3 regions of the Kitasatospora sp. NPDC051914 genome follow, and region 3 is predicted to be linked to each of the others. Evidence: riboswitches for the same ligand, from Rfam matches in the RefSeq annotation. Region 3 holds a riboswitch; each other region holds the start of a gene.

Region 1 (9,982 bases), on a different contig from region 3:
CGAACGGACGGCACTCCGGCCGCCGAAGCCCGCATCGACACCCCGGACCGCGGCACCGCCCACCTGCACCGCCTCGTAGTGGCGGAAGCCGACCGCAGCCGGGGACTGGGCCGCCACCTCCTCGACCAGTGCCTCTTCCACGCCGCCCGCACCGGAGCCCCCCGCCTGACCGCGACCACCGATGCCACCGACCTCCACGCCCCTGCCGTCAGACTCCTCTCCCGCTCCGGATTCACCCCCGTCGACACCCTCGCCGTCCACCACCGCCCCGGACGCCCTGCAGGTCCCCACAACCCCTGACAGAGGGCGAGACCACCAAAACCGCCACCCGCATTGACCCGGCGTGCACTCCTATTTCTATTGCGCTGTTTGGCGGGGAAGGCCGGTTCGTGCGCGTGTCAGGACTCTCACGGACCGGGCATTGCACCAGAATCTCTGGAACCGTCCCAGTGACAGCCGACTCGCCCAGACCACGAGGAGCACTGCCGTGCCGATCAATGAGTGGCTCCCCGACCAGCCTGTCCGAACTGGCCGTATCGACTGGCCCGAGCACCGGGACGACAAGGTCTTCCAGCGTCTGCAGACGGGGCAAACCGTTGTCCTGGACCGCCAGCCCTGGCTGGTCCTCGAGATCAACGAGTACCCCTACTTCCAATGGCCGGAGCCTTACCAGAAATCATGGCGCGAGCACGTAGAACTCTGGAGGCACTCCGAAAACCTCCACGGTGCGCACCGGACCACCACGCCCCCCGACCGTGCCAACTTCTACAAGCGCCCCGTAATCCTGGCCCTGCGCAACGAAAATCTCCCCAGATCCGCGCCGAAGCACTGGTGCGCACCGGCCAGCCACGACTGGCACGTCCTTCCCGAGCATTACGCCGTGTGCCGCGCGTGCGGCGAACTCCCGCCCTGCCGCAACGGCGAACACCGCTGGGAGGGGGGGCCCAGGCGCGACGACAACAACGGATCCATCCCGCTCATCGTCCCGATCGGCTGCTGCATGGGATGCGCCGAACTCATCAAACCCCGGATGCGGGCGATCACCTTTCCCGGCCCCAACCTCTGGTACCCCGAACTCGGAGACGGAAGCGCGGCCTTCCACACCCGCACCAGCTGCTCCGACCAGGTGGACCGCTACCGCAGGGAATGGGAGAACACGCACATTCAAAATTCCCGGCCGGCTCCCGAGCCCCTGTTCCCCGAAGCGAACGCCGAAATCCTCGCACTTCCCAGGACGAGGCCTGCACCCGATCAGGCGAGCTTGCCGGAAATGGCGCTTCGGGTCAGTAACTACCCCCTTTTCGCAAGTGCGTCCGCACTCGCGCCGCAGGCGGCCCCCGCACCGGACAGAATTCATCCGGCGACCCCCCACATGCATCCCTGCCAGCCGCCCTGCACCAACACGGCGCACTCGCTTCCCAGTGCCCACCTCGGGCCCGCCACCTCAATTCCGCAGCTCGCAGGCTCGGCCGAATACACCCCGGACATTCATCCGGAAATCCGCACGCCGGACCAGGCCTCGCGGGTGATCGAAGAGCTCACTGCAGCAGTGCGCAACATCGCCGTCTATCTGAACGGCGGAACGAACACGCAGACCAATGCGCAAATTCTGTAAAAACATTCCCCTGCGCAATCGCCGCAGCGAAGCCGCGTGACAGGTTTCCGCTCCTACGCCGCTCCGGCGCCGAGGTCGTCAACGACCGGGAGGAGCACTCGAACACCCTCGTCGAGCGGCGTTCGAACGGCGACGACCTGACCGGATGACGGTCGATCCCGGCCCACAGCCGGCCCCGTACCTGGTCGGATCCGGCACACGAGGGAACGGTCCGGGACGGGAAACGCCGAGGGCGGGTGCCGACCGATATCGGCACCCGCCCTGAGCTGGGACTATCACCCACCTGCGCGGAGGGTGTGGGATTTGAACCCACGGTGACCAGAGGCCACGACAGTTTTCAAGGATTCGAAGAGATCGCCAGGCCGTTGTCGTCTGACCTTGCAGAACGCCCCCTCGGCCGACCCGCACCTCGCGGTACCGGGACACGCATGGGACAGAAGGTGCTGGGCGAGCGGGCAGGCTGGAACACCAAGATGTTCCAGCCTGCCCGTTTGAGCGACGACGCCCCGCGCCGAGGCTGTCACTGTTCCGGCCATCGTGGTCAGCCGGGAGGCAGGGGGACGAGTGGACACCATCACTCAATTGGTGACCATCGCTGCTGGGCTCGCCAACGACGTACGTCACGAATCAGTTGATGGAACGCAGCAAGCACAAGCAAGCCTTACGGGTCCGGTGGGACGAGAAGAAGCTCGATGCGTACGTCGACTACGTGGGGCGGGCGCGGCAAGGACGGTGCGCGAACATCGATCGGCACCCATGACGGGCGGTCAGAGGTGCCGGTCGGGAGGACGGCGCGGACTCGGGCGTGGTCGGCCGGGCGGTCCAGGATGACCACCTCGAACTCCTCCAGGCCGCTGCCAGTGCCGCGGCGCCTGCGGCAAGTCCTGCACCGACCAGTGACGCTTCCTGGGTGACAGGCAGCGCTGCGAACCTCCTCCAGCCGTCATGGATGTCACTCCTCGCGACAATGGCCCGTGGCTCAAAGCCCCGGTGACGCACCAAGCTCGGCACTTGGTGAGGGAGGGCTGTTCAGCTTGACGCCGTGCCTTGCCAAGACCCATCCGAGCTGGCGGCTCTGTCGATGGCCGGGCGGGTGCGGTCGGCCGGTCGGCGGGGGTGTCGGCGGTGTCCTGGTCTTCGGAGTGCCGGTACGCCGAGAGCCAGCGGTACCGTGCGCCGGCGCTTGTCCTTGGTTCAGGTGCAACGCGGTGATCCGGCTCGCCCGGCAGGACTGACCCGGGCGCCGAGGCTCCCGGCCGGCGTCGCCGGGTGCTACGCGCACGAGACCGCCGCGATACGTCCGCGCACCACGATGGTCCAGGGTGAGGGCTCACCCGGCGGCCCACTGCCAACGGACCGGAAGAGGATGCAGGACGAGATGCGGAAGATGTGCAAGCACGTGGCCACCGGTCCGACGGTGACCGCGATCGGGGCTGCCGGCGTATGAGTTCCGCCGTGCATCAGCGACTGACCGGCAGAGGTGTGCGGGTAGGGCTGGCCGGGCTGGCCGGGCTGGCCGGGCTCATGTGCCTTGCCCTGGCCGGTTGTTCGTCATCCGGGCAGCCAGCCGCAGAGGCGGTGCCGACCACGCAGTCGCCGTCCGCACTCCCGGCGAGTGCCGGTCCGCATCTTCCCATCGAGCCGTATCTCTTCTCCGAGGCGGAGGCGGAGAAGCTGACCAGGGCGGGAGCCGTGCTGCGCAAGGCGTGCATGCAGCGGTTCGGTCTCGACTACGCCATCAGCCCCGCCGGCCCGCCGACCGGACCGCGCACGTTCATGGACCGCCGGTACGGCGTGACGGACCGGGCCGAGGCGGCGGCAAACGGCTACCACCTCGGCGACCGCGACCCGCGCACCCACCCGGTCCGCCCGCCGCAGTTCTCCGCCGCGCAGCAGCAGGTGCTCACCGGGCACCTCCCGGGGAAGACCGGTGCGGACGAAACGAACCTCCAGGTCAACGGCGTACCGGTACCACCCGGCGGCTGTTACGAGGAGGCGAAGCGCGGCCTGGCCGGTGCGGGGGAACTGGGCCCGAGCAGCGTGGCCCAGCAGGCCAACTTCCAGACTTTCAAGGCCAGCATGTCGGCGGCGCAGGTCACGCAGGCATTCGAGGCGTGGTCCGGCTGCATGAAGAACAGGGGTTACTCCTACCCCAATCCGATGGATGCCATCGGCGACCGGCGCTTCCTGGGGGACTCACCCACACCGCTGGAGCTCCAGGTGGCGACGGCTGACGTGATCTGCAAGCAGCAAGTGGATCTGATCGGCACCTGGTTCGCGGTCGAGGTTTCCTTGCAGAAGGAATTGATCGCACGGCAACAAGCCGAATTCACGGCGGTGCTCGCGGCGAAGACCGAGCAACTCGCCAAGGCCGACGCCGTGCTGCGCGATCAGTGAAGTAGTGGGCTGACACTTTTTCGCGTCCGGGCGCGCCCGCCCTTCCCAGGTACGCCGAGGGGATTGCACACACGCCCGGAACGTCCCATGAAGAGAGGATCAAAGAAATGAAGCGCACCCTCAAGCTCGCCGCAGCAGCCCTGGGCGCTGCCCTGCTCGTCCCCACCCTCGCCACCTCCGCGCAGGCCGCCGTCAGCGACTGCCCGGACGGCAAATTCTGCCTCTTCTACAACTCGAACCAGCAGGGCTCCCACTTGGCGGTGTCGACGAACATTCGCGACCTCGCCGGGTACACCTTCACCAGCCCCGGCAACGGCCGGGGCCAGCACGTCAAGAACAACGCCGCATCGGCTGTCTCCAACGTGTGCATGACGGTCCGGGTGTACTACAACTCGAACTACAGCGGCCCGATGGACATGTTCAACTACCGCAATGCCGCGAACCTGGTCAACACGTACAACGAGAACGCCTCGGTGAGGTTCGCCGAGGACTGCTGAGCCTCACCCACGTGGCAACCGGTCGCCGGTGCGCGTACCGGCGTACCGGAGCCGGGCTTCGGCGAAGACCGCGACAACACCGCCGTAATAGCGCGGGATCGCGCACGACCACCCACTACCTGATCCACCGTCACGTGCGGAGCGTCGACGCTCGTGCAGCGGAGCATCAAGCAGACTCCCGCCCGCGTGGGCGTCGCAGTGGTCGCCACCGCCGGCGCCGTGGTCGCCGCCCCTCGGTGGCACAGGCCACCGACTACAACGGGGTCTGCGGTTCGGGTTACCACGTCGTCGACTCGATGTCGCTCGCGGATGGCACCGCGTTCCTGACGTACGACAGCTCGATCGGGCAGAACTGCGCCGTGACGGTCCGCAACAGTCCCGGCAGATCAATGGCCGGGAAGAGCAGGCCAACGCCGTGATCGAGCGCTTCCTCAACGGCGAGGGCCCGGCTCGTCGGACGCCGAATCCGTTCCACGGGTGTTCCACACGCCCTGATCAGGAGGGGTGCACGAGTGGGACGGTCCGGGACGGGAAACGCGAAGGGCGGGTGCCGGTTTGCTGACGGCACCCGCCCTGATCAGGCAGTTTCACCCACCTGCGCGGAGGGTGTGGGATTTGAACCCACGGTGACCAGAGGCCACGACAGTTTTCAAGACTGTTCCCTTAGGCCGCTCGGGCAACCCTCCTGGCGGAGGTCAGCCTAACGGGTCGGAGCGGGTTCGGTGCACTCCGTTTCCGGGACGCGGTCAGTTGTCACCCTTGCGCTCGCCGAGGGTGACGGTGGTCTTGGCGGCCTTGCCGTCGCGGGTGTACTCGACCTCGACCTTCTCGCCGGGCTTGTGCGTCCAGATCTCGGAGACCAGGGTCGGGCCGCTGTCGATCGGGATGCCGCCCAGCTTGGTGATGACGTCGCCGGCCTTGAGGCCGGCCTGGTCGGCGGGGCCGCCGGGGGTGACGGCCGGGGTGCCCTGGACGGCGGCGGTCTGGATCTGGGCGCCGTCGCCCTTGTAGTCGTCGTTGCGGAGCACGCCGAGGATGGCGTAGACCGGCTGGCCGTCCTTGATGAGCGTCTCGGCGACCCACTTGGCCTGGTTGATCGGGATCGCGAAGCCGAGGCCGATCGAGCCGGCCCGGCCGGAGCCGCTGGTGTTGGACTGGATCGCCGAGTTGATGCCGATCACCGCGCCGGAGGCGTTGAGCAGGGGGCCGCCGGAGTTGCCGGGGTTGATCGAGGCGTCGGTCTGCAGGGCGTTCATGTAGGAGGCCTGGGCACCCGTCTCGTCGCCGGAGGCGACCGGGCGGTCCTTGGCGCTGATGATGCCGGTGGTGACGGTGCCTTCGAGGCCGTACGGGGCACCGATGGCGATGGTGGCGTCGCCGACCGCGACCTTGTCGGAGTCGCCGAGCGGCAGCGGGTTGAGCTTGTCCTTCGGCGGGTTGTCGAGCTTGATCACGGCCACGTCGTAGCCCTGGGCGCGGCCGACCACCGAGGCGGTGTAGGACGAGCCGTCGGAGAACTTGACGGTGAGCTTGCCGCCACTGGCTGCCGGGGCGACCACGTGGTTGTTGGTGAGGATGTGGCCCTCGGTGTCGAAGACGAAGCCGGTGCCGGTGCCGGACTCCTGCGAGCCCTGCGCCTTGATGGTGACGGTGCTGGGCAGCGCCTTGGCGGCGATGCCGGCGACCGAGTCCGGTGCGCGGTCGGTGACCTTGCGGCTGTCGCTGACGCTGACCGTGGTGCTGGTGCGGCTGGTGCCGCCGGAGCTGTCGTCGCCGGTGACGGCGGCACCGATGGCGCCGCCGGCCACGCCCGCCACCAGGGCGACCGCGGCGATCAGCGCGACCATCCCGCCGCGCTTGCGGCGCGGGGGCTGGCTGCCGGCCGAGGCGTACGGGTGGCCGGGGCCGCCGGGCTCGCCCGGGTTGCCCGCACCGGGAGTGCCGGGGCCGCCCGCCGGGTGCCCCCAGCCGCCGACCGGGTGGCCTGCGCCGAAGGGGTGGTGCACCTCTCCGGTGGGCATCGGCGGCGCCGGCGGCGGGGCCGAGGGCGTGCCGTACGGGTCGGTGGAGGCGACGGGCGGAGCCGCGTAGGGGTTGGCCGGCTGCGGCTGGACGGGGGGCGCCACCACGGGCGGCGGGGCGTCGATGTACGGGGACGGCGCGGCCGGGGCCGCGGGCGGCGGGGCGTCGATGTAAGCGGGGGCCGCGGGGGCGGCCGGCGGCGCGTCGATGTACGGGGACGGCGCGGCCGGGGCCGGCTCGCTCAGCTTGCTGAGGGCGAGCGTCGGCGCGGACTCAACGACCGGCTGCGGCACGTCGGCCGCCGCGGTGTCGGGAGCCGGAACCACCGTACGGGGCTCGCCGGAGGGCTGCTGCTGCGCCTCCTGCGGCCCGGTGGATCCACTCGCGTGCTCGGTGCTCAAGGACGACCTCCATAGCTGACAGGACCTTGGCCCACAGTGTTTCGCATGTCGGATTCGGTTGCCGTAAGGAGCCCCCTGAAGAACGTCTAAGAATCCTTAGGCGTCCCTGACAGGATGCCTCCGACCTGCACCGGAGCGGATCCGCACGGCGGCGGCGCGCGGATGTCGGCCCGCGGTCCCGCGATACGGAACGGAAACCTCCGGGCCTTGGCGTTCCCGGCGGGTCCGGCTAGCCTGTCGTCCCAATCTGAACACGCGGGAGCTTGGACCTTCCAGGCTGAGAGTGCGCCGATCGACCGGCCGGGTCCGTTCCGGGCCGGACGAGGGGGCGCTGACCGCCTGAACCTGTCCGGGTAATGCCGGCGTAGGGAGTATCGGCCATGACGGCTGTTTCGCCTGCCCCTGTTCCCGGTGTCGAGGCCGGTCGGCGCGTCGAGGCGCCGCTCGTCCTGGACACCGCCCCTCCGCGGACGCTCGACTTCCGCGCCCAGTTCGCGCTGTGGGCCAATCTCGGCGTCAGCCTGATCGGCTTCCAGAGCGCGGTCACCGTGCTCGGCCTCCCCGGCCACGAACTCTCCTTCGCCGCCGCGGTGACCGCGATCGTCGCGGGCACGGTGATCGGTACGGCGATGCTGGGCGTCGCGGCGCTGATCGGCGCCCGCACCGGCGCGCCGGCCATGGCGATGCTGCGCGGCCTGTTCGGCACCCGCCTCTCCTACGTCCCGACGGTGCTGAACATCCTGCAGTGCATCGGCTGGGGCGTCTTCGAGCTGATCGTGATCGCGGGCGGCGCGCAGACCGTGGCCGGCACCCAGGGCTGGCGCTGGCTGTTCGTGCTGCTGGCCGGCGTGCTGACCACGGTGCTGACCATCTGGCCGCTGGGCTCGATCGCGGTGCTGCGCAAGTACGTGGCGGTCGCGGTCGGCGTGGCGATGGTGTACTTCACCGTCCAGCTGGGCCGGCAGGGCTTCCCGGACCCGGGTGCGGGCAACTGGGACGGCTTCCTGTCCGCGACGGACGCGATCATCGCGGTGTCGATCTCCTTCGTGCCGCTGGCCGCCGACTACACCCGGCACGCCCGCACCCCCGGTTCGGCGTACTGGGGCACCTTCGCCGGCTACTCGCTGGCGCAGGCCTGGTGCTACATCCTCGGCCTGATCGCGCTGCTGCAGTCGGGCGGCGACACCTCGAAGATCTTCTCCTCGTTCACCGGCGTCGCGGCCGGCTGGGTGTTCCTCCTGGTGCTGGTGATCCGGGAGACCGACCAGTCCTTCGCGAACGTGTACTCGACCGCGATGTCCGTCCACAACCTGCTGCCCAAGGTGGACCGGCGCCTGCTCACCGGCGGCATCGGCGTCCTGGTGACGCTGCTGGCGCTGCGCATCCAGGAGGGCGAGTTCTACGCCACCTACGCGAACTTCCTGTACCTGATCGGCGCGGTGTTCGTGCCGCTGCTGGCGGTGCTGGCGGTGGACTACTTCCTCGGCGCCGGCCGGTACGGCTGGAACACCTCGCAGGACGCGCCGTCCCGGTGGCCGATGCTGCTGCCGTGGGCGCTGGGCTTCGCCACCTACCAGTTCATCGCGCCGACCGGCATCGCGGACTGGTGGACCGGCTTCTGGAAGGACCTGCAGTCGGCGCTGCACTTCACCCCGCAGCCGTGGACCTCGGCCTCGCTGTTCGGCTTCCTGGTGCCGGCCCTGGCAACCTGGGCCCTGGCACTGCTCACCTCGCGCCGGACGGACCGCACCGCGGCCTGACCCGCGCAGCCCCGCCGGGGCGCCGGACGGAGCTGTTCACCGCGGGTTTTCCGTGGCGAATCCGTCCCGACATCGGACCACTCGTAGGGTGTTGATGTGGACACTCAGAAACTCCGTCAGGCCGCCCCGGCCGCCGGCGGCCAGGCCCGGGACCGCCGGGCGGTCAAGGTCATCGCCCACCGGGGCTCCTCCGCCGCGCTGCCCGAGCACACCCTGGAGGCGTACGCCCGGGCGCTGGAGGACGGCGCGGACGGGCTGGAGTGCGACGTCCGGCTGACCGCCGACGGCCGGCTGGTGTGCGTCCACGACCGCACCGTGCAGCGCACCTCGGACGGCCGGGGCGTGGTCTCCGCCATGACCCTGGCCCAGCTCTCCGAGCTGGACTTCGGCTCCTGGCACTCGCCCGGCACGCCGCGGCCGAGCTCGATCCTCACCCTGGAGGGGCTGCTGGAGCTGGTGGCCGAGGCCGGCCGCCCGGTGGAGCTGGCGATCGAGACCAAGCACCCCACCCGCCACGCGGGCCGGACGGAGGCCGAGCTGGTGCGGCTGCTGGACCGCTTCGGGCTGCTGCCGCGCACCCCGGAGGAGTCCACCGTCCGGATCATGAGCTTCTCCGAGCTGTCGCTGCACCGGATCCGCCGTGCGGTGCCCGCGGTGCCGACGGTGTACCTGCTGGAGCGGCGGCTGCCGGTGCTGGGCCGCACCCGTGCGCTGCCCGGCGGGGCCGGCATCGCCGGGCCCGGCATCGAGCTGGTGCGGCGCAACCCCGGGCTGGTGACGGCGCTGCGCCGGGCCGGGCACCGGGTGCACGTCTGGACGGTGGACGAACCGGCCGACGTCGAGCTCTGCGTGGAGCTGGGCGTGGAGGCGCTGATCACCAACCGCCCGCGCGAGGTGCTGGCGCAGCTCGGCCGCTGAGCGCGCGACCCCGGCGGATCGGAGTGCAAGGAGCGCGCACGGGGGAGCGCAAACTGCTGACGGATGCTCAGAGAACGCTCAATTCCTAAGACTTTCACAACGGACCGTAAGCGGTTTATCAGAGGTTGAATACCGTGCGTCGCGGCCTCTTGAAATGTCCGCGAGTGATCGCCCCGCGGCTGTTTCCGACGCATTCTCCAGGGGCATCCATCCCTCGGCAGACGCTGAAGGAGGTCCCGGGGGTGGCGTTGATGGTGGCGCGTGCTGTGCCCGAAAAGGTAGGGCCGACTTCGTCGACCATGGCGGTGCCGCACGGTCCGGCAGGCGTCGGAGCGGCACGGCGGAGGATGCGCAGCGAGCTCGGCGATCGCT
Region 2 (9,982 bases), on a different contig from region 3:
GCGACCAGCCGGCGACGAAACCGCGCTTCACCGAGGTGGTGACGAAGAACTGGCCGGCCGCGAAGGCGGCCGCGCCGGCGCCGATGACCAGCACCGACTGCAGCCGCATGCCGGAGACCACGGTGAGGAAACCGGCCAGGGCGACACCGCGCCACACCACCGGGGCACGGTTCTGCAGCAGCAGCTCGGCGATCAGCCAGAGTGCGACGACCGCGAGGGCGGCGTACAGCAGCAGGTATCCGATGCCCATCCGCTACCTCCAGTCGTGCCCCGGCCGTGCGGCGACTGTACAGGCTCCGGGCGAACACCACCGCATCCGCGACAGCCCCGGATTCAGCGCTGGTGCAGGCCCAGGTTCTGGTAGATCTCCAGGGTCGAGGTGGAGTGGTTGAGGGTGATGAAGTGCAGGCCCGGAGCGCCCTCGGCGAGCAGCCGCTCGGACATCGCGGTGGCGTGCTCGATGCCCACCGCCCGCACCGCCTCCGGGTCGTCGGCGACGGCCAGGAAGCGCGCCTTCAGCTCCTCGGGGAAGTCCGAGCCGGACAGCTGCGGGAAGCGCTCCAGCTGCCGGATGTTGGTGACCGGCATGATCTCCGGGATGATCGGCGTCACGCAGCCGACCGCGGCGACCCGGTCGCGCAACCGCAGGTAGTCCTCCACCTCGAAGAACATCTGCGTGATCGCGTAGTCGGCGCCGGCCCGGCACTTGGCGACGAAGTGCCGGATGTCGTCGTCCCAGTTCTCCGAACGCGGGTGCATCTGCGGGAAGGCGGCCACGCCCACGCAGAAGTCGCCGATGCCCTTGATCAGCTCCACCAGCTCGTAGGCGTAGGTGACGCCGTCGGGGTGGCGGACCCACGCGCCCATCGGGTCGCCGGGCGGGTCGCCGCGCACGGCGAGGACGTTGCGCACGCCCGCGTCGGCGTACTGGCCGATGATGTTGCGCAGCTCGGCCACGGAGTGGTCGACGGCGGTCAGGTGCGCGACCGGCGTCAGCGTGGTCTCGGTGGCGATCCGGCCGACCATGTTGACCGTCCGGCCGCGCGAGGAGCCCCCGGCGCCGTAGGTCATGCAGACGAAGTTGGGGTCGAGCGCCTCGACGCGGCGGATCGCATCCCACAGGCGGCGCTCGGCGGCCTCGTTGCGCGGCGGCATGAACTCGAACGAGAACGACCGGTCGCCGGCCGCCAGCAGGTCCCGGACGGTCTGCGCGCGGTCGGTCCGGGTGGAGGGGATGCCGAGTGCCATGCTGGCAGGCTATCGGTCCGCCGCGGAGCGTGACCAAACGCAGTCCACTGAATGAGATACGCACGTGGGACACGGGGTGACGCAGGTCATCCGGCCGCAGCAGAGGCGGGGGCCGGCGCACCGATTCGGAGGCCCCACCGCCGCCGGATAGGCTGATTGTCAGCCCAGCGACCCGGAGTACACCGTGCCCTCCCCCACCAGCCTGCCGGCCAACCCGATCGACCGGGAGGCCGTGCGCGAGCGCGTCAACCACGCCCTCGCCGCGTTCATGGACGGCCGGAGCGCCCTGCTCGCCGGCATCTCCCCCCAGCTCGGGCCGGTCTCCGAAGCACTGCGCGACTTCCTCCTCGACGGCGGCAAGCGGCTGCGCCCCGCCTTCTGCTACTGGGGCTGGCGCGGAGCCGGCGGCCCCGCCGACCACCCCGGCATCGCCAACGCAGCCGCCGCCCTCGAACTCCTCCAGGCCAGCGCCCTCGTCCACGACGACCTGATGGACCGCAGCGACACCCGCCGCGGGCTGCCCTCCGTGCACCGCCGCTTCGAGGCCGTGCACCGCGAGCACGGCTGGCGCGGCGACCGCGAGCAGTACGGCGCCAGCGCGGCCGTGCTCCTCGGCGACCTGCTGCTCATCTGGTGCGACGAACTCTTCCAGTCCTCCGGGCTGCCCGACGAGGCCGTCCGCGCCGCCAAGCCCGTCTTCGACCTCATGCGGACCGAAGTGATGGTCGGCCAGTACCTCGACGTCCTGGAGCCCGTCGCCGGCGACTCCGCCGACGACGGCGCCCTCGACCGGGCGCAGACCGTCCTCCACTACAAGTCCGCGAAGTACACCATCGAACGGCCGCTGCAGACCGGCGCCCTGCTCGCCGGCGCCGGACCGGAACTCGTCGAGGCCTACAGCGCGTTCGGGCTGCCGCTCGGCGAGGCCTTCCAGCTCCGCGACGACCTCCTCGGCGTCTTCGGCGACCCCGCCGTCACCGGCAAGCCCGCCGGGGACGACCTCCGCGAGGGCAAGCGCACCCTCCTCGTCGCCCACGCCATGCGGGGCCTCTCCCCCGCCGACGCCCGGCACCTCGACGAACGCCTCGGCGCGGCCGACCTGGCCCCCGAGGAGATCCCCGTCCTGCGGGCGCTGGTGGAGCGCAGCGGAGCCGCCGACCGCGTCGAGGCGCGCATCGACGAACTCGTCCACCAGTCCCTCACCGCCCTCGACGCCGCCCCCCTCGCCGACGGCCCCGCCCGCCCCACCCTCCTCGCCCTCGCCGAAGCCGCCACCGTCCGGAAGCACTGACCCGGAGAGCTCGATCAGGGGCGCGGGGAACTGCGCAGTCCGGGCTGGGCCCACCGAGCCAGAACGGCAAACCACAAGAAGGGGCGCGGGGAACTGCGCAATTCGGATGCGGGTCGTCGTACGGAAACCGGCTCGGCCCGTACCGTCGTGATGCCCGCTCTCGGACTGCGCAGTTCCCCGCACCCCTGACGGGCCGGCTTGGCCCTCAGGCGTTGCGGAGGCGGCGGGCCAGGGAGGCGGCTGCTGCGCCCGGGTCTTCGGCGGCGGTGATGGCGCGGACGACGACGATCCGCCGGGCGCCGGCCGCGAGGACCTCGTCGAGGTTGGTCTCGTCGATGCCGCCGATGGCGAACCACGGACGGTCCGTCACGGCCTTGGCCGCGTAGGAGACCAGGCCGAGGCCGGGTGCGGGCCGGCCGGGCTTGGTGGGGGTGGGCCAGACCGGGCCGGTGCAGAAGTAGTCGACGCCCGGTTCGGCGATCGCGGCGTCGACCTCCGCCTCGGCGTGGCAGGACCGTCCGATCACGACCCCTTCACCGAGGATCGCGCGGGCGGCCGGCACCGGCAGGTCGTCCTGCCCGAGGTGCAGCACCTGCGGCCGTGCGGCGTGCGCGACGTCGGCCCGGTCGTTGACGGCGAAGAGCTTGCCGTGGCGGCGGGCGGCGTCGGCGAAGACCTCCAGGTACTCGAGTTCCTGGCGGGCCTCCAGACCCTTGTCGCGGAGCTGGACGATGTCCACGCCGCCCGCGAGCACCGCGTCGAGGAACGCGGGCAGGTCGCCCTGCTCGCGCCGGGCGTCGGTGCACAGGTACAGCCGGGCGTCCGCCAGGAGCTCGCGCGGGTCGGCCATCAGAGCGCCATCGCCTGGGCGCGGCGCTTGACCTCGGTGGCGCGGTTCTCGTGCAGGGCCTGGATGGGGCTGCCGGGCAGCGACGGGTCCTCGGTGAAGAGCCACTCGAGGATCTCCTCGTCGTTGAAGCCGGAGTCCCGCAGCACGGTCAGGGTGCCGACGAGGTGCTTCACCGGGCCGTCGGGGGTGATGAAGGCCGCGGGCACCTGCAGCGACTTGTTCTCCCCGCGGCGGACGGCCAGCAGGGTGTTGGACTTCACCATGTTGCGGACCTCGGTGACCTGCACCCCCCACAGCTCGGAGATGTCGGGCAGGTACATCCAGGCCGGGACCAGGGCGTCAATCTTGGGATCGATCTCACTCACGGCACCAGACTGCCACCTGCCGGGCCCCGCGTGCACGCAGCCCGCACCGGGCGCGGGTGACCGATGACGGATCGTGACCGGACGGCCGCCGGGCGTCGGGGGCCGGGCGCCGGGTCAGGCGGCGGCGGACTTGAGTTGCACCTCGGGGTCGGCCGCGCGGGCCGGGTCGAGCACGGTGCCCTTGTCGATGAGCCGCTTGGCCTGGTTGAGGTCGCGCGGCCGGTCGACGGCGAGCAGGGCGGTGAGGGCGCCGTCGCGCAGCCACAGCACCGACCAGGTGGGGTCGTCGGGCGTGCCGCGCCACAGGAGTTCGTCGGCGTCGCCGTGCCGCCCGGCGTACTGGACCATGCGGCCGAACTGCTCGGACCAGAAGTACGGCACCGGGTCGTACGCGGCGTCGGAACCGAGCAGCGAGGCGGCGGCCGCGGCTCCGGAGTGCAGGGCGTGGTCCCAGTGCTGGACGGTGAGCCGGGTGCCGGAGCGGGCGGAGGGGTAGGAGACGCAGTCGCCGGCGGCCCAGACGCCGGGGGCGGTGGTGCGCAGCCGTTCGTCGGCGAGGACGGCGCCGTTCGTGTCGAGGGCGACGCCGGAGCCGGCCAGCCAGCCGGTGGCGGGGCGGGCGCCGATGCCGACGACGACGTGGTCGGCCGGGACGTGGCTGCCGTCGGCGAGCAGCAGGCCGCCGGGCTCGACGGCGGCGACGCCGGTGCCGCAGCGCAGGTCGATGCCGGCGTCCGCGTACCAGCGGGCCATCAGCGCGCCGAGTTCGGCGGGCAGGGCGCCGGGCAGCGGGGCGGGCCCGGCCTCCACGACGGTGACGCGGCAGCCGAGCCGACGGGCGACGGTGGCGGTCTCGGCGCCGATCCAGCCGGCGCCGACCAGGGCGATCCGGGTGCCGGGGGTGAGGTCGGCGCGCAGCGCGAGGGCGTCGTCGACGGTGCGCAGCAGCCGGGCGCCGGCCGCGCCGGGCAGTTCGACGGCCTCGGCGCCGGTGGCAACGACCAGGGCGTCGTGGTCGAGCGGGCCGGCGTCTGTGTGCAGGACGCCCGGTTCGAGGCCGGTGGCGCGGCGGCCGAGGAGCAGCTCGACGCCGAGGTCCTCCCAGTCGATGTCGAAGGCGGTGCTGTCGGTCTTGCCGAGCAGGACGTCCTTGGACAGCGGCGGCCGGTCGTAGGGGCGGTGCGGCTCGTCGCCGACCAGGGCCACCCGGCCGCCGAATCCCCCCTGCCGCAGTGCGAGCGCGCACTGCGCGCCGGCCATGCCGGTGCCGACGACGACGACCCGGTCCGTGCTGTTCAGCTCTGCCACGGCGGCCACCCTATCGGCCGGGGTGTCCAGCCCGTGTACGCCCTTTCGGGGTGGGCGACACCCGGCGTTATGGTGGGTGCACACCACACGGGAGCCCGGTGCACCGGGCTGAGAGGCGGGCTGGAGCGGCCTGCGACCGTCCGAACCTGATCCGGGTCATGCCGGCGAAGGGAGAATCAGCGACGTGGCACGGTCCCATTCCGACGTGCTGGTGGTCGGCGGCGGCATCATCGGGCTCGGCGTCGCCTGGCGGGCGGCGCAGCGCGGCCTGTCGGTGGCGCTGGTCGATCCCGCCCCGGGCGGCGGTGCGGCGCAGGTCGCCGCGGGCATGCTGGCGCCGGTCACCGAGTTGCAGTACGGCGAGGAGCCGCTGCTGCGCCTGGGGATGGCGTCGAACGAGCGGTACGAGGCGTTCGCCGCCGAGCTGACCGAGGCGACGGGCCTGGACACCGGGTACCGGCGGACGGGCACGCTCGCGGTGGCGCTGGACGCGGACGACCGCGAGGAACTGCGCGAACTGCACGCCTTCCAGGGCCGGCTGGGCCTGGACTCGCAGTGGCTGACCGGGCGGGAGTGCCGCCGACTTGAGCCGATGCTGGCTCCGGGCGTCCGGGGCGGGCTGCTGGTCACCGGGGACCACCAGGTCGACGGCCGGCGCCTGGCCCGCGCCCTGGTCGCGGCCTGCGAGCGGGCCGGGGTGGTGCTGCACCGGGCGAGCGCCGGGGAACTGCTGGTCGAGGACGGCCGGGCGGCGGGCGTGCGCACCGACGGCGGCGAGGAGCTCGCGGGCGACAGGGTGGTGCTGGCGGCGGGCTGCCGCAGCCACCTGCTGCCGGGCCTGCCGGAGGGTGTGCTGCCGCCGGTCAGGCCGGTGAAGGGCCAGGTGCTGCGGCTGCACGTGCCGCCGGCGTACCGGCCGTTCCTGTCGCGCAACGTGCGGGCGGTGGTCCGCGGGCAGCACATCTACCTGGTGCCGCGGGCGGACGGCGAGCTGGTGATCGGCGCGACCAGCGAGGAGCAGGGCTTCGACACCACCGTCACCGCCGGCGGGGTCTACGAACTGCTGCGCGACGCACACGAGTTGGTACCCGGTCTGACCGAGCTTCCGCTGGTGGAGACCGGCGCCGGGTTGCGCCCGGGCTCGCCCGACAACGCGCCGCTGCTCGGCCCGACCGCGCTGCCGGGGCTGGTCGCCGCCACCGGGCACTACCGCAACGGGGTGCTGCTGACGCCGGTGACCGCCGACCTGCTCGGCGAGTACCTGGCCACCGGGAGCGTCCCCGGACTCGCCGCCCCCTTCTCCCCCGACCGTTTCCACTCGAAGGCCCTCGCATGCTGAACACCGAACCGGCGCCCGTCCCCCTGTCCGTCAACGGCGAGCCGCGCGAGCTGCCCGCGGGCACCACGCTGGCCCAGGTGGTGGCCGAGGTCAGCGCCGCGAACACCGGGGTGGCGGCCGCGGTCAACGAGGCCGTGGTGCCGCGCGGGGCCTGGCCGGCGACCGTGCTCGGCGCGGGCGACCGGGTGGAGATCCTCACCGCCGTCCAGGGAGGCTGACGATGGCCGACGACCTGCTCACCATCGCGGACACCACCTTCACCTCGCGCCTGATCATGGGCACCGGCGGCGCCCCCAGCCTGGACGTGCTGGAGCAGGCGCTGCAGGTCTCCGGCACCGAGCTGACCACGGTGGCGATGCGCCGGGTCAACGCCTCGACCCAGGGCTCGGTGCTGGACGTGCTGGCCCGCAACGCGATCCGGGTGCTGCCGAACACCGCGGGCTGCTTCACCGCCGGGGAGGCCGTGCTGACCGCCCGTCTGGCCCGGGAGGCGCTCGGCACGGACTGGGTGAAGCTCGAAGTGATCGCGGACGAGCGGACGTTGCTCCCCGACCCGATCGAACTCCTGGACGCCGCCGAGACGCTGGTCGACGACGGCTTCACCGTGCTCCCGTACACCAATGACGACCCGGTGCTGGCGCGGAAGCTGGAGGACGTCGGCTGCGCGGCGATCATGCCGCTGGGCTCGCCGATCGGCTCGGGCCTCGGCATCCGCAACCCGCACAACTTCCAGCTGATCGTGGAGAGTGCGGGCGTGCCGGTGATCCTCGACGCCGGCGCGGGCACCGCCTCGGACGTGGCGCTGGCGATGGAACTCGGCTGCTCCGCGGTGATGCTGGCCTCGGCGGTGACGCGGGCTCAGGACCCGGTGCTGATGGCGGACGCCATGCGGCGCGCCGCGGAGGCCGGGCGCCTGGCCTACCGCGCGGGCCGCATCCCGCGCCGCTTCCACGCCGAGGCGTCCTCCCAGATGGCCGGCCGCGCCCACCTCGACACCCGCGAGCACCCGGCGTTCTAACGCTCCGGGGCACCCCGCGCCCCCGGGGGCGCCACCGCATGTCTCAACATCGGCACAACCCGGCCCGGGGCCGCGCCGTCCCGAGCCGAGGGTCACCCCTGCGCCCTACACTCCTCGGGTGGACATGACGCTCGACGACCCCCTGATCGGTGCCCTGCTCGACGGCCGGTACCGGGTGGATCGCCGCATTGCCGTCGGGGGCATGGCCACCGTGTACCGCGGCACGGACACCCGGCTGGACCGGGTCGTCGCGCTGAAGGTCATGCACCCCGCGCTGGCCGCCGACGGCGGCAACGAGTTCACCGGCCGGTTCATCCGCGAGGCGAAGGCGGTCGCCCGCCTCTCCCACCCGAACGTGGTGAACGTCTTCGACCAGGGCGCCGACGGCCGGGCGGTCTTCCTGGCGATGGAGTACGTGCCCGGGCGGACGCTGCGCGACCTGCTGCGCGACCGCGGGGCGCTGTCGGCGCGGGCCGCCCTGGACATCCTGGAGCCGGTGCTGGCCGCGCTGGGCGCCGCCCACCGGGCCGGCCTGGTGCACCGGGACGTCAAGCCGGAGAACGTGCTGATCACCGACGGCGGCATGGTCAAGGTCGCCGACTTCGGCCTGGTCCGCCTGCTGACCGGCACGGAGGGCGCGGGCGACGCCGTCACCAGCACCACCTCCACCGGCACCGTGCTCGGCACCGTCTCCTACCTCGCCCCCGAGCAGATCCGCCAGGAGGGCCCCACCGACCAGCGGGTCGACGTCTACGCGGCCGGCATCCTGCTGTACGAGATGCTGACCGGCGCCAAGCCGCACACCGGCGAGAACGCCATGCAGGTGATCTACCGGCACCTCAACGAGGACGTTCCGGCGCCCTCGCTGGCCGCACCCGGCGTCGGCCGGGAGCTGGACGCCATAGTGGCCGCCGCGACCGCCCGCGACCCGGAGGCCCGCCCCTGGGACGCCGTGGAGCTGCTGGCCGCGCTGCAGCGGGCCCGCCGCGCGCTCACCCCGGCCCAGCTGGACGCCGAGCCGCCGGCCTCCACCCGGCCGACCCCGCAGTACCCGACCGGTGAGATCACCGCGGTGGTCGACCGGCCGGTGGAGCGCACCAGCGTGCTGGACGTACCCGCCGACCTGCTGACCCCGCCGCGCCCGTACGACGAGACGGTGCCGGCCCGCCCTGCGCGGGCACCGCGGCCGCCGCGCTCGCGCACCCCGCTGATCTGGACCGCGGTGATCGCCGTGGTGCTGCTGCTGGTCGGCGGGGCGACGTACCTGCTCTCGGACGGGCTGTACACGACGGTGCCGAGCGTGCTCGGGCAGACCGAGGCGCAGGCGGTGTCGACCCTGGACGGGGCGGGGCTGCGCGGCACGTTCAGCCAGCAGTTCAGCGAGACCGTCAAGGCCGGGCAGGTGATCTCCACCGATCCCGGGGTGGGTGCCCGCGCCCGCAGGAGCGATCCGGTGAAGGTGGTGCTCTCCAAGGGTCCCGACCGGGTGCCGGTGCCGTCCGTGGAGGGCCTGCCGGTGGAGCGGGCCCGCAAGGCGCTCACCGATGCCCGGCTGACCCCGGGGACGACCCGCGAGGAGTTCGACGACGACGTGCCCGAGGGTTCGGTGATCAGCGCGGAGCCGGGCGCCGGCACCTCCGTCAGCCCGAACACCCCCGTCTCGCTGGTGGTCAGCAAGGGCATGGCGCCCGTCCCGGACGTGGTCGGCCTGAGCAAGGACGACGCCGCCAAGGCGCTCACCGAGGCCGGCTTCAAGGTGCAGACCACAGGGCTGAACCTGTTCGGCACCGGCAAGGTCTCCGGGCAGACCCCCAAGGCGGGCACCCCCCGCCCCCAGGGCAGCACCGTGGTGATCAGCTTCGGCCTGTTCTAGGCGCCCCCTGACGGGTTACCGCAGGGGCCCGTCGCCCGGCTTCTCCTGGTAGGAGTACCGCTGCTCGGCCCACGGGTCGGCGAGGTTGTGGTAGCCGCGCTCCTCCCAGAAGCCGCGGCGGTCGGCCCGCATGTACTCGACCGCCCGCACCCATTTGGGGCCCTTCCAGGCGTACAGGTGCGGCACCACGAGGCGGACGGGGAAGCCGTGCTCGACGGTGAGCGGCTCGCCGTTGCGGTGGGTGGCGAAGACGGTCTGCGGGTCGGTGAAGTCGGCGAGCCTGAGGTTGGCGCTGTAGCCGTACTCGGCCCACACCATGACGTGGGTGACGCCGGGGGCGGGCGGCACCAGGTCGACGACGGTCTTGGCGGCGACGCCGCCCCACTCGTTGCCGAGCATGGAGAAACGGGTGACGCAATGCATGTCGCCGCGCACGGTCACCCGCGGCAGTGCGTGGAAGCCCTCGAAGTCCCAGGTGTGCTTCTCGGCCGAGGCGGTTGCGCCGAACACCTGGAAGTCCCAGCTCTGCGGCTTGAAGCGGGGCACCGGGCCGTAGTGCAGCACCGGCCAGCCGCGCTGGAGGCGCTGGCCGGGCGGGAGTCTCGGGTCGGCCGGCTGCGCCGGTTCCGGTTCGTGCTGACCCATGACTCCATGGTCGCAGACGGCGGGCGATGTGCGTTGCGCGCCCCT
Region 3 (9,982 bases):
ATGACAGCACCGTCGACCAGGCCAACGACATCTTCCGCAGCGCCCACGTGGAGTACCTGCTCGTCCGCGACCACAACGGCCGGTGCGAAGGACTGGTCACCCGCACCGGACTCCACCCCTTCCTGACCCGCTCCTGGTACACCGAGCGAACCGCGATCAGCACCACCACGCACCAGCGCGGACCGTTCACGTGGCCGACCATGGGCTTGGCCCTGGCCGCGATCGCGATGCGGATCAAGCACCTGACGGTCTGGCCCGTCGTCGACGAGGACGGCTACCTCCTCGGCGTGCTCACAGCGGACCGCGTCACCGGCCTCCTCGCCACCACGCCCGTGTGACCCGTCGCGCTGGGCCGAAGCGCTGTCCTGGGAGCCCCCTCCGCCTCCCAGGACAGCGCGGTCCGCCGTCAGTCCGCCAGCGGCAGGTAGACCCGGTTGCCCTGGGCGGCGAACTCCTCCGACTTGGCCTTCATGCCCTCTACGGCCTCCGCGTCGTACTCGGGCTCAGGGGCACCATCGCCGTACTTCTCCGTGATGGTTCGACTGATCTTCATCGAGCAGAACTTCGGACCGCACATGGAACAGAAGTGCGCGGTCTTGGCCGGCTCGGCGGGCAGCGTCTCGTCGTGGAAGTCGCGGGCGGTCTCCGGGTCGAGGGCCAGGTTGAACTGGTCCTCCCAGCGGAACTCGAAGCGCGCGTCGGAGAGCGCGTCGTCCCAGGCCTGGGCGCCGGGGTGGCCCTTGGCGAGGTCGGCGGCGTGGGCGGCGATCTTGTAGGTGATGACGCCGGTCTTGACGTCGTCCCGGTTGGGCAGACCCAGGTGCTCCTTGGGCGTGACGTAGCAGAGCATGGCGGTGCCCCACCAGGCGATCATCGCGGCGCCGATGCCCGAGGTGATGTGGTCGTAGCCGGGGGCGACGTCCGTGGTGAGCGGGCCGAGGGTGTAGAAGGGCGCCTCGTCGCAGATCTCCTTCTGGAGGTCCATGTTCTCCTTGATCTTGTGCATCGGGACGTGGCCCGGGCCCTCGATCATCACCTGGACGTTGCGCTCGCGGGCGATCCGGCCGAGCTCGCCGAGCGTCTGCAGCTCCGCGAACTGGGCCTCGTCGTTGGCGTCCGCGATCGACCCCGGGCGCAGGCCGTCACCGAGCGAGAAGGTGACGTCGTACGCGGCGAGGATGTCGCAGAGCTCCTCGAAGTTGGTGTAGAGGAAGTTCTCCTCGTGGTGCGCCAGGCACCAGGCGGCCATGATCGAGCCGCCGCGGGAGACGATGCCGGTCTTGCGGCGGGCGGTCAGCGGCACGTAGCGCAGCAGCACGCCGGCGTGGACGGTCATGTAGTCGACGCCCTGCTCGCACTGCTCGATGATCGTATCGCGGTAGACCTCCCAGCTGAGGTCCTCGGCCCGGCCGTCGACCTTCTCCAGTGCCTGGTACAGCGGCACGGTGCCGATCGGCACGGGGGAGTTGCGCAGGATCCACTCGCGGGTGGTGTGGATGTTGCGGCCGGTCGAGAGGTCCATGACGGTGTCGGCGCCCCAGCGGGTCGCCCAGGTCATCTTCTCGACCTCCTCCTCGATGGAGGAGGTGACGGCGGAGTTGCCGATGTTGGCGTTGATCTTCACCAGGAAGTTGGTGCCGATGATCGCCGGCTCGACCTCGGGGTGGTTCACGTTGACCGGGATGACGGCCCGGCCGCGGGCCACCTCGTCGCGGACGAACTCCGGGGCCAGGCCCTCGCGGAGGGCCACGAACTCCATCTCGGGGGTGATCACGCCCTGCTTGGCGTAGGCGAGCTGGGTGACGGCGGTGCCGGCCCGGCCGCGCAGCGGGCGGCGGGGGCGGCCGGGGAAGACCGCGTCGAGGTTGCGGAGGTTCCCGCCGCGCGGCGAGGTGTGCTTGATGCCGTCGTCCTCGGGGCGGGCCTCGCGGCCCTCGTACTCCTCGACGTCGCCGCGCTGGCGGATCCAGGGGTCGCGCAGGGCGGGCAGGCCGCGCCGCACGTCGGCCTCGTAGGACGGGTCGGTGTACGGGCCGGAGGTGTCGTACAGCGGGACGGTGCGGCCGTTGGTGAGGAGGACCTCGCGGTACGGGACGCGGAGGTCGGGACGGCTTCCCTCGCGGTGGGCCTTGCGCCAGGCCGGGGTGGGGTAGCCGGTGGACGCGCTGCTGACGCCCCGGCCGGAGGCAGACTGCGGCTGTGCTTCAAAGATGGTCATCAGACCCTCTACTCCCTACGCCGGCATTACCCGGTCAGGTTCCTGCGGTCGGCGCAGCGGTCGGTTCGCACACATGCGATCCGTTCAGCGCCCTCTCAGCCCGGTGCTCCGAGCTCCCGTTGGTTGCGGGCGGGTGCCCGCAACAAGACGTCAACACCGTAGCGGCCGCATCCGGGCAGGTCCAGACGGGTTCCGGCCAGTGGACCGGCGCGGCAGACTGGCCGGCATGGTGGGCAGCACGGGGCGGGTGACCGGCCGGATCGGGCCGGGACTGGTCGGCGGGGTGATGGTGTACGTCCGCGAGCGGAACGGCACGGAGGCGTTCCCGGCCAAGGGCTTGGCGGCCGCCGAGGCGGCCCGCGCGCTGGGCCTGGCCGAGGCCGAGGCGATCAAGGCGCGGGCGGCGGCCCTCGCCGAGAACCAGGAGGCCGTGGTCGCCCAGCAGTTGGCGGAGAACTGGCCGGACATCGTCCGGGCCGGCGCGGAGGCCCTCGGGAACGTCGAGCACATGGTGGTGCTGAACGGCGCGAACGGCATGGCGGACATGCTCGCCAAGGCGCTCACCATGGGCGGTACGGGCCTGGGCCTGGCCCGGCAGCTGCTCGCGGCGACGCAGCCGCAGCAGCGGCCCGCCGCCGAGCCGACGGCGGCGGGCCGGGTGAGCCACCCGATCCCCGTCCAGGAGGGCTCCGACGACTAGGGATTGCACCGCGACGGCCCGCCGACCGCGCAGTGCGGTCGGCGGGCCGTCGGCTTCGGGCCGGGTGGTCTCCCCGTCGGGGGTGAAGCCGGTGTCGTAGTTGATGCCCCTGGCGCGCACGGTGCCTCCCCCGGTGGGTGTTTCGGGCCTGCGAGGGCCTGCGGGTTCCTGTGGGCCTGCAATCCCTGTACGGGGGAGGTCACTCGGACTCGGCGATGACCTGCTCGGCGATCCGCCCGGCGAAGACGTTGCCTCCGAGGATGCCCACGGCGATCGCGGCCACCAGGAAGACGGTGCCGAGCCAGACCATGGTCTCCACCGGCACGGTGTAGGCGCCGACCACCCGGGCGACGCACTCGGCGACCAGTGCGGAGCCCCAGACCAGCGAGAAGTTGCGCTCCTGCTTGCGGAAGGCAGCGGAGCCGGCGGCCAGGCGCTCCCAGGCGGCGGCCCGGGCGGCGATGCCCTTGACGACGAAGGGCTTGAGGCCGGCGGTCATCAGCGGCTTCCCGGCGAAGGCGGAGACGATGACCGAGAGGCCGATGACGCTGCTGATCGCACCGTCCTTGGCGAGCATCAGCCGCGGGTCGCCGCTGATCGCGGAGAGCGTGATGCCGACGGTGTTGACCACCAGCATCACCAGGGCCAGCCCGTTGAGGCTGCGGTTGCGGAGCAGTCCGGCGACGGTGCGGACGGCCGGGACGGCGCTGCTGACGCCCAGCGAGGCGACCAGGCCGAGGCCGAGCAGGCCGTGCGCCGCGTAGTAGACGCCGAGCGGCACGGCGACGTCGACCAGCAGGGGCTTGAAGGCGTCGAGCCTCGACGCGCCCGCCCCGGCCTGCCCGTTCTGCCCGGTCTGCTCGATCGTCGCGCTGCTGGTGATGGTGGCCATGGTGTCCGCTCCCCGTGTCGGTGGTGCCCGTTCTCCCGATGCATCGAGAATCTCGCGGCGGGGGTACCGCCCGGCAGTGTCGGCCGCACCGGGATCCGCATGACGGATGTCACGGCCCGGGCCCAGCACGAAGGTCGGGGGTGATCACCGGTCCGGGCTGAGTACGGGTACTCAGGCCGCGGGCGTCCGGCGCCCGGCAGCATGGTGGCATGGACCTTCGAATTCCGAGCGTGGGCATCACCGCGGTGGGCTCCGGCCTGCCGGCCCGGGTGCTGACGTCGCAGCAGCTCCAGGACGAGGTGGTGGCGGGCAGCGGACTCCGGCTCCCCGAGCGGATGTTCGAGAAGGCCACCGGTATCGCCACCCGGCGGTTCGCCGCCGACGACGAGTACGCCTCCACGCTGGCACTGGCCGCCGCACGCAACGCCCTCGGCAACGCCGGGTACGACCCGCTCGACATCGACCTGCTGGTGTACGCCTCGGCCACCCGGGACGTCTGCGAGCCGGCCACCGCCCACCTGGTGCAGGCCGAACTCGGCTCCCGCGCCCACGCCTTCGACGTCTCCAACGCCTGCAACAGCTTCATCAACGGCATCGACGTGGCCCGCGCGATGATCCTCGCCGGACGGGCCCGCCGGACGCTGGTCGTCACCGGCGAGACCCCGAGCCGGGCGATGCGCCGCGACCCGTCCGGGCTCGCCGACTTCCGGGACGGCTTCGCCGGCTACACCTTCGGCGACGCGGGCGCGGCCGTGGTCGTCGAACCGGTCGAGCGCGGCGGCATCCTGGACGTGGAGACCGAGACCGCCTCCGAGCACTGGGCGGTCGGCGGCATACCCGGCGGCGGCTCGCGGCACCCGCGCGGCGACGAGTACAGCTACTTCCGGGGCGGCGGCAAGGAGTTGAGGGGCGTCTTCGAGAAGATCGGCGGCGACATCCTGACCCGGGTCGCGGCCCGCACCGGGCTCGGCTGGGACGCGTACGCCCGGGTGCTGGTGCACCAGGTGACCGTGCCCTACCTGGAGCGCTTCGTGGAGCTCACCGGGGTGCCGCAGGAGAAGCTGGTGCTCACCGTGCCGGAGCTGGGCAACGTCGCCAGCGCCACCCTCGGTGTCCAGCTCGACCGCATCCACGGCGGGCTGCGCTCCGGCGACAAGGTGCTGATGGTCGGCCTCGGCGGCGGCGTCAGCCTGATGACCATGGTGTGGGAGGTGCCGTGACCGCGCTCTGGGTGATCGTGCCCGCCTACCGCGAGGAGGCCCGGATCGGCGAGACCCTGCGGGCGCTGGCCGCCCAGCGGGACACCGACTTCACCCTGCTGGTGGTCGACAACGCCTCCGACGACCGGACGGCCGCCGTCGTCGAGGAGTTCGCCGCGAACGCGCCGTTCCCCGTCCGGGTGCTGGTCGAGCCGGAGAAGGGGGTCGGCTGCGCCGTCGACACCGGCTTCCGGCACGCGATCGCCCACGGCGCCGACCTGCTGGCCCGCACCGACGCCGACTGCCTGCCCGAACCCGGCTGGACGGCCGCCGCCCGCGCCGGGCTGCTCGCCTCCCGCGGCCTGGTCTGCGGCCACATCACCGCCCGCCGCGACGAGCACGGGCCGGTCGGCCGCCGGCTGTTCCGCACCCTGGTGGTGCTCGGCGCCTTCTTCGGCCGGATCCGCCCCGCACACCACCGCCGGCACGGCTTCCTGGTGCCGTACCGGATGCATGCCGGCAACAACATGGCGATCACCGCCGACCTGTACGAGGCGGTCGGCGGCATGCCGCGCCGGCCCTCGCCCACCGACCGGACGTTCATCAACCGCGTCCGCCGCCACACCACGGCCATCGTGCAGCGCCGCGACATGGTGGTGCAGAACTCCACCCGCCGCATCCGCGCCTACGGCGTCGTCGGCACCGCCCGCTGGTACCTGGACCGCGGCAGCGGCGGCCGCGGCGTCGACCCCCGATGAAGGAGCCGGACGTGCTCGACCACCTCACCCGCGTCCTGCGGGACGGCGCCGACCGGCCCGCCGTCCTCGGCTGCACCCGCAGCGGAGCCGTCCGGGTCCGCGCCCGCTGCGGCGAGATCGCCGACCTCGCCGACGCGTACGCCGCCGCACTCCACCACGGTCACGGGCTCGCCGCCGGGGACACCCTCGGCGTCGCCGTCCGGCCCGGCCCGCGCGCGCTCGCCCTGATGCTCGCCGCCCACCGGCTCGGCCTGCGGGCCGCCGTCCTCGACCCCTCGGCCGGCCCGGACGTGCTGCTCGCCCGCCTGGAACTCGCCCGCCCGGCCCTGGTCGTCGCGGACGCCGCCGCCCAGGCCGTGGCCGGCTGGGCCCGCGGCCTCGCCCGCCGCGCCTCGCTGGAACTGCCCCGTCTCGACGCGCTCGGCCCGGTCGCCACCGCAGGACCGCGCCGCCCCGGCTGCGCCCCCGCCCTGCGCACCCCCGGCGGCCGCCCGCCCGCGCCCTACGACGGCGACGGCGACGCGGTGATCGTCTTCACCTCCGGCACCACCTCCGCCCCGCGCGCCGTGGTGCACACCCGCGCCTCGGTCGCCGCCGGGATGCGGGCGGTCGCCGGGCTGGTCCGCCCGCAGGCCGGGCAGGCCGTGCTCGGCGGCACCTTCTTCGTCCTCGTCCCCTCGCTGGCGGCCGGCGCCACCGTCGCCCTGCCCGCCCGCTCGCCCAAGGTGCTCGGCCGGCAGGTCCGCCGCCTCGCCCCCGCCGAGACCTATCTGACACCGCCCCAGCTGCGCGGCCTCGACCAACTCACCGGCCGGGTCTGGACGGGCTCCGCGCCGGCCTCCGCCGGACTGCTGCGCCGTGCCAAGCAGGCCGGCGCCACCGAGGCCTGGGGCGTGTACGCGCTCACCGAGCTGTTCCCGGCCGCGGCCGTCGAGGAGGCCGACAAGTCCGCCTTCGACGCCGACGGCGACCTGCTCGGCCACCCGCTGCCCGGCGTCACCGCCCGGCTCGCCGACGGCGGCGAACTGCTCCTCGCCGGAGCCGCCGCCCGCGACCGCTACCTCGGCGAACGCCCCGACCCGTGGGTGCGCACCGGCGACCGCGCGAGCCTCGACCCGGACGGCCGGATCGTCCTCGCCGGCCGCTGCAAGGACATGGTGCTGCGCCGCGCCGAGAACATCTACCCGGGCCTGTACGAGCCCTCCCTGCACCTGCCGGACGTCGAACTCGCCCTGCTGGTGGGCGTGCCCGCAGGGGACGGCGACGAACGCCTGGTCGCCCTCGTCCAGCCGCGCCGCGGCGCCGACCGGCACCGGCTGCGCGCCGACCTCGAACGCCCGCTGGCCCGGATGGGCAGCGCCCGCCCGGACGCCGTCCTGCTCGGCGATATCCCGCTGGCCGGCCGCTCCCGCAAGCCCGACCGGGCCGCCGCCGCCCGGCTCTGCGCCCGCGAGCTCGCCCGGTGAGCGCGGACCGCACGGCCGTTCCGGCGCGCGCCCACCGCACCGCCCGGCGGCTCGACCGGCGGGTCTACCTGGCCTCCCACCCGGTGCTGTTCGCACTGCTCGCCGCCACCCGCCGGCGGCCGGTCGTCCGCCTCGGCAGCACCGTGCTGGTGCACGGCGCCGAGGCGTACCGCGAGGTGCTCACCCGCGTCCCGCTGGACCGCACCGCCGAGGGCACCACCGGCGGGGCCGCCGCCCGGCGCACCGACGGCGGACTGCTCTTCGACCAGGACGGCGGCGAGCACCGCGCCGCCCGTCGCGACCTCACCGAACTCCTCGGCGCCCACGGCACCGAAAAGCTGCGCCCGGTGTGGCAGAGCGTCCTCGACCGCCGGCTCGCCGGACTCACCGGCACCGTCGACCTGGTGGACGTCGTCCGGGAGCTCGCCGGGGCCACCGCCGCCGCCCTCACCGGCAGCACCGCCGAACCGGCGGAACTCGCCCGCGCCTGCGCGGAGGCCGCCGCCGAGGCCGCCCGGGAGCACCTGCCCGGCCTGCCCCGGCGCACCTCCACGACGGCCGCCGAACACCTCACCTCCCTGCTGCCGGGCGGCCGGGACGCCATGCTCGCGGTCGCCGCCGTCAACACCACGATCGCCGCCCTCCCGCGGGCCGCCGCCTGGTGCGCCCGGGCCGGCCTGTGGAGCGACGTCTCCCCCGAACTCGCCGCCGAACTGCTCCGGTTGACCGCACCCTCGCCGATCCTGCCGCGGGTCGCCGCCGACGACGCAACGGCGGCCGGCTGCCCAATCGGCCGCGGCGACCGGCTGGTGCTGGTCGCCCGGCACGCCGCCGGCGCCCACCGCAGCGGGCCCGCCGACCCGCAGGCCGCCCAGGCGGTCTTCGGCGCCGGCCCGCACGCCTGCCCCGGCGCCCGCCTCGCCCGCGCCCAGCTCACCGACTTCCTGGCCGCGCTGGCCCCGCACCGGCCGGTGGTCGTCCGGGCCTCCGTGGACCGCCGTGCCGCCCTCCCCGGCTACTCCTCGCTGCTCGTACGGAAGGGCTGATCCGCATGCTCCGCATCGCGATCACCGGCGCCAGCGGTTTCTGCGGCTCGCACCTCGCCGAGGCCGCGGCCGCCGCCGGCGCAGAGGTGCGCTGCCTGGGCCGCCGACCGGGCCCGGTCGGCACCCACGTCCGCTGGGACGCCGCCGCCGAGGACCCCGACCTGCGCGGCGCCGACCTGGTGGTGCACTGCGCCGCCGCCGTCGGCGACCACCCGCCGGGCTCCCCCGCCGAGGCCGAGCAGCACGCCGTCAACGTCGACGGCACCGCCCGGCTGCTGGCGGCCGCGGCGGGCACACCGGTGGTCCTCGTCTCCAGCGCCAGCGTCTACGACCCGCGCGCCGACCGCAGCCTGGTCCGCGAGGACCACCCGACCGGCGGCGGCCACCGCAATGCGTACGGCCGCACCAAGGCCGCCGCGGACCGGCTCGCCCTGCAGGCGGGTGCGGTGGTGCTGCGGCCGCGCGCCGTCTACGGCCCCGGCGACCCGCACCTGATGCCGCGTCTGCTGGAACGCGTCCGCCACGGCCTCCTGTTGCTGCCCGGCCCCGACGTTCCGCTCAGCCTGACGGCCGTACAGAACCTCGCCGAGGCCTGCCTGGCCGCCGCCGAGTGGCCACCCGGCGCGTACAACATCACCGACGCGGAGCCGTACCGGCGGGACACCGCCGTCCGAACGGTGCTCGCCGCCCAGGGCGTTCGCGTCCGGATCGGCCATGTGTCGGTCGCCGTCGCCGAGTTCGCGGCCCGCCGCGGCCTGCTGCCCGGCCTCACCCCGTACGCCGTCGACCAGCTCGCCCGACCCGTCGTCCTGGACACCACCAGGGCCACCGACCAGGGCTTTCGACCACGCTGGGCGTTGACCTCTGCACTGTCCGCCACAAATGATCACGAATGCGCAACACCCACGAAGATCACGTGACACTTCGCATGCCACCCGCCAGAATCCCTCTGCCCGTGCGTGAGCGGACCACCGCCCGCGGGCCGGGAACTTTTCTGGGGGACAGGTCGCCATGCGCACCCGCCACACCGCTGCCCTCGTCGCAGCATGCCCGACGGCACTGCCCGTCGGGCGCCGGCACGCGGACACCGAGACCGGCCCCGCCGTCGTCCCGTTAGGCACCGTCGCCCCCTGGACCCGACCGGCACCACCCCCGTGGTGACCGCCCCCTCCGGCCGGTCCGCCGACGCCTGACCGGCCCACTCCACCCCCGGGAACCATTCATGCGCATCCGCCGCACGGCCGTCCTGACGGTCGCCTGCACCACCGGCCTCCTCGGCCTGGCCTCCCCGGCCCACGCCGAGACGGCCGCCACGCTCTACGTCGACAACAGCGTCGGCGTGCCGTGCTCGGACTCCGGTGAAGGCACCAAGGAGCAGCCGTTCTGCTCGATCACCGCCGCGGCGGCCGCCGCCGTCGCCGGCCAGACGGTGGAGATCGCCACCGGCCAGGGCTACACCGGGCAGGTCGCGCTCACGCGTTCCGGCGAGTCCGGCAAGCCGATCGTCTTCACCGGCGCCCCGTCGAACCTGATCCCCCAGGTCAACGCCGGCACGTCACCGGCGTTCGCGATCGACGGACTCCACGACGTCGAGCTCCGCCGTCTCAGGGCCTCCGGCGGCGTGTCGGTCACGAACTCGGACCGGATCACCCTCGACCGGCTGACGGCCACGGCCCAGGGCACGACCAACGGGGTCCGGATCG

The links. Region 3 has a riboswitch for thiamine pyrophosphate ahead of thiC (phosphomethylpyrimidine synthase ThiC). Riboswitches for the same ligand answer to the same signal wherever they lie in the genome.
Positions count from the first base shown of each region.
Region 1: linked by a shared signal. The riboswitch ahead of AB0M03_RS16825 (cytosine permease) and the one ahead of thiC (phosphomethylpyrimidine synthase ThiC) in region 3 are both predicted to bind thiamine pyrophosphate.
Region 2: linked by a shared signal. The riboswitch ahead of thiO (glycine oxidase ThiO) and the one ahead of thiC (phosphomethylpyrimidine synthase ThiC) in region 3 are both predicted to bind thiamine pyrophosphate.

Region 1 covers NZ_JBFAXX010000022.1:92,232-102,213, forward strand. The annotation lists gene AB0M03_RS16785 (hypothetical protein) at 1-79, shown strand, start outside; gene AB0M03_RS16790 (GNAT family N-acetyltransferase) at 34-300, shown strand; gene AB0M03_RS16795 (hypothetical protein) at 488-1,615, shown strand; gene AB0M03_RS16800 (hypothetical protein) at 3,071-4,012, shown strand; gene AB0M03_RS16805 (peptidase inhibitor family I36 protein) at 4,120-4,509, shown strand; partial or broken gene AB0M03_RS16810 (spore-associated protein A) at 4,749-4,892, shown strand; tRNA gene AB0M03_RS16815 (tRNA-Ser) at 5,110-5,195, opposite strand; gene AB0M03_RS16820 (trypsin-like peptidase domain-containing protein) at 5,256-6,932, opposite strand; TPP riboswitch at 7,178-7,320, shown strand; gene AB0M03_RS16825 (cytosine permease) at 7,313-8,692, shown strand; gene AB0M03_RS16830 (glycerophosphodiester phosphodiesterase family protein) at 8,864-9,610, shown strand; gene AB0M03_RS16835 (ATP-binding protein) at 9,958-9,982, shown strand, end outside.
Region 2 covers NZ_JBFAXX010000007.1:117,594-127,575, reverse strand. The annotation lists gene AB0M03_RS07285 (hypothetical protein) at 1-250, opposite strand, end outside; gene metF (methylenetetrahydrofolate reductase [NAD(P)H]) at 334-1,248, opposite strand; gene AB0M03_RS07275 (polyprenyl synthetase family protein) at 1,433-2,539, shown strand; gene thiE (thiamine phosphate synthase) at 2,745-3,389, opposite strand; gene AB0M03_RS07265 (Rv2175c family DNA-binding protein) at 3,389-3,754, opposite strand; gene AB0M03_RS07260 (FAD-dependent oxidoreductase) at 3,869-5,014, opposite strand; TPP riboswitch at 5,140-5,252, shown strand; gene thiO (glycine oxidase ThiO) at 5,247-6,401, shown strand; gene thiS (sulfur carrier protein ThiS) at 6,395-6,619, shown strand; gene AB0M03_RS07245 (thiazole synthase) at 6,622-7,419, shown strand; gene pknB (Stk1 family PASTA domain-containing Ser/Thr kinase) at 7,544-9,292, shown strand; gene AB0M03_RS07235 (sulfite oxidase-like oxidoreductase) at 9,308-9,937, opposite strand.
Region 3 covers NZ_JBFAXX010000041.1:58,151-68,132, reverse strand. The annotation lists gene AB0M03_RS25535 (CBS domain-containing protein) at 1-338, shown strand, start outside; gene thiC (phosphomethylpyrimidine synthase ThiC) at 407-2,218, opposite strand; TPP riboswitch at 2,214-2,346, opposite strand; partial or broken gene AB0M03_RS25525 (flotillin domain-containing protein) at 2,547-2,918, shown strand; gene AB0M03_RS25520 (VC0807 family protein) at 3,118-3,810, opposite strand; gene AB0M03_RS25515 (ketoacyl-ACP synthase III) at 4,020-5,030, shown strand; gene AB0M03_RS25510 (glycosyltransferase family A protein) at 5,027-5,767, shown strand; gene AB0M03_RS25505 (class I adenylate-forming enzyme family protein) at 5,779-7,233, shown strand; gene AB0M03_RS25500 (cytochrome P450) at 7,230-8,279, shown strand; gene AB0M03_RS25495 (NAD(P)-dependent oxidoreductase) at 8,285-9,199, shown strand; gene AB0M03_RS25490 (PKD domain-containing protein) at 9,502-9,982, shown strand, end outside.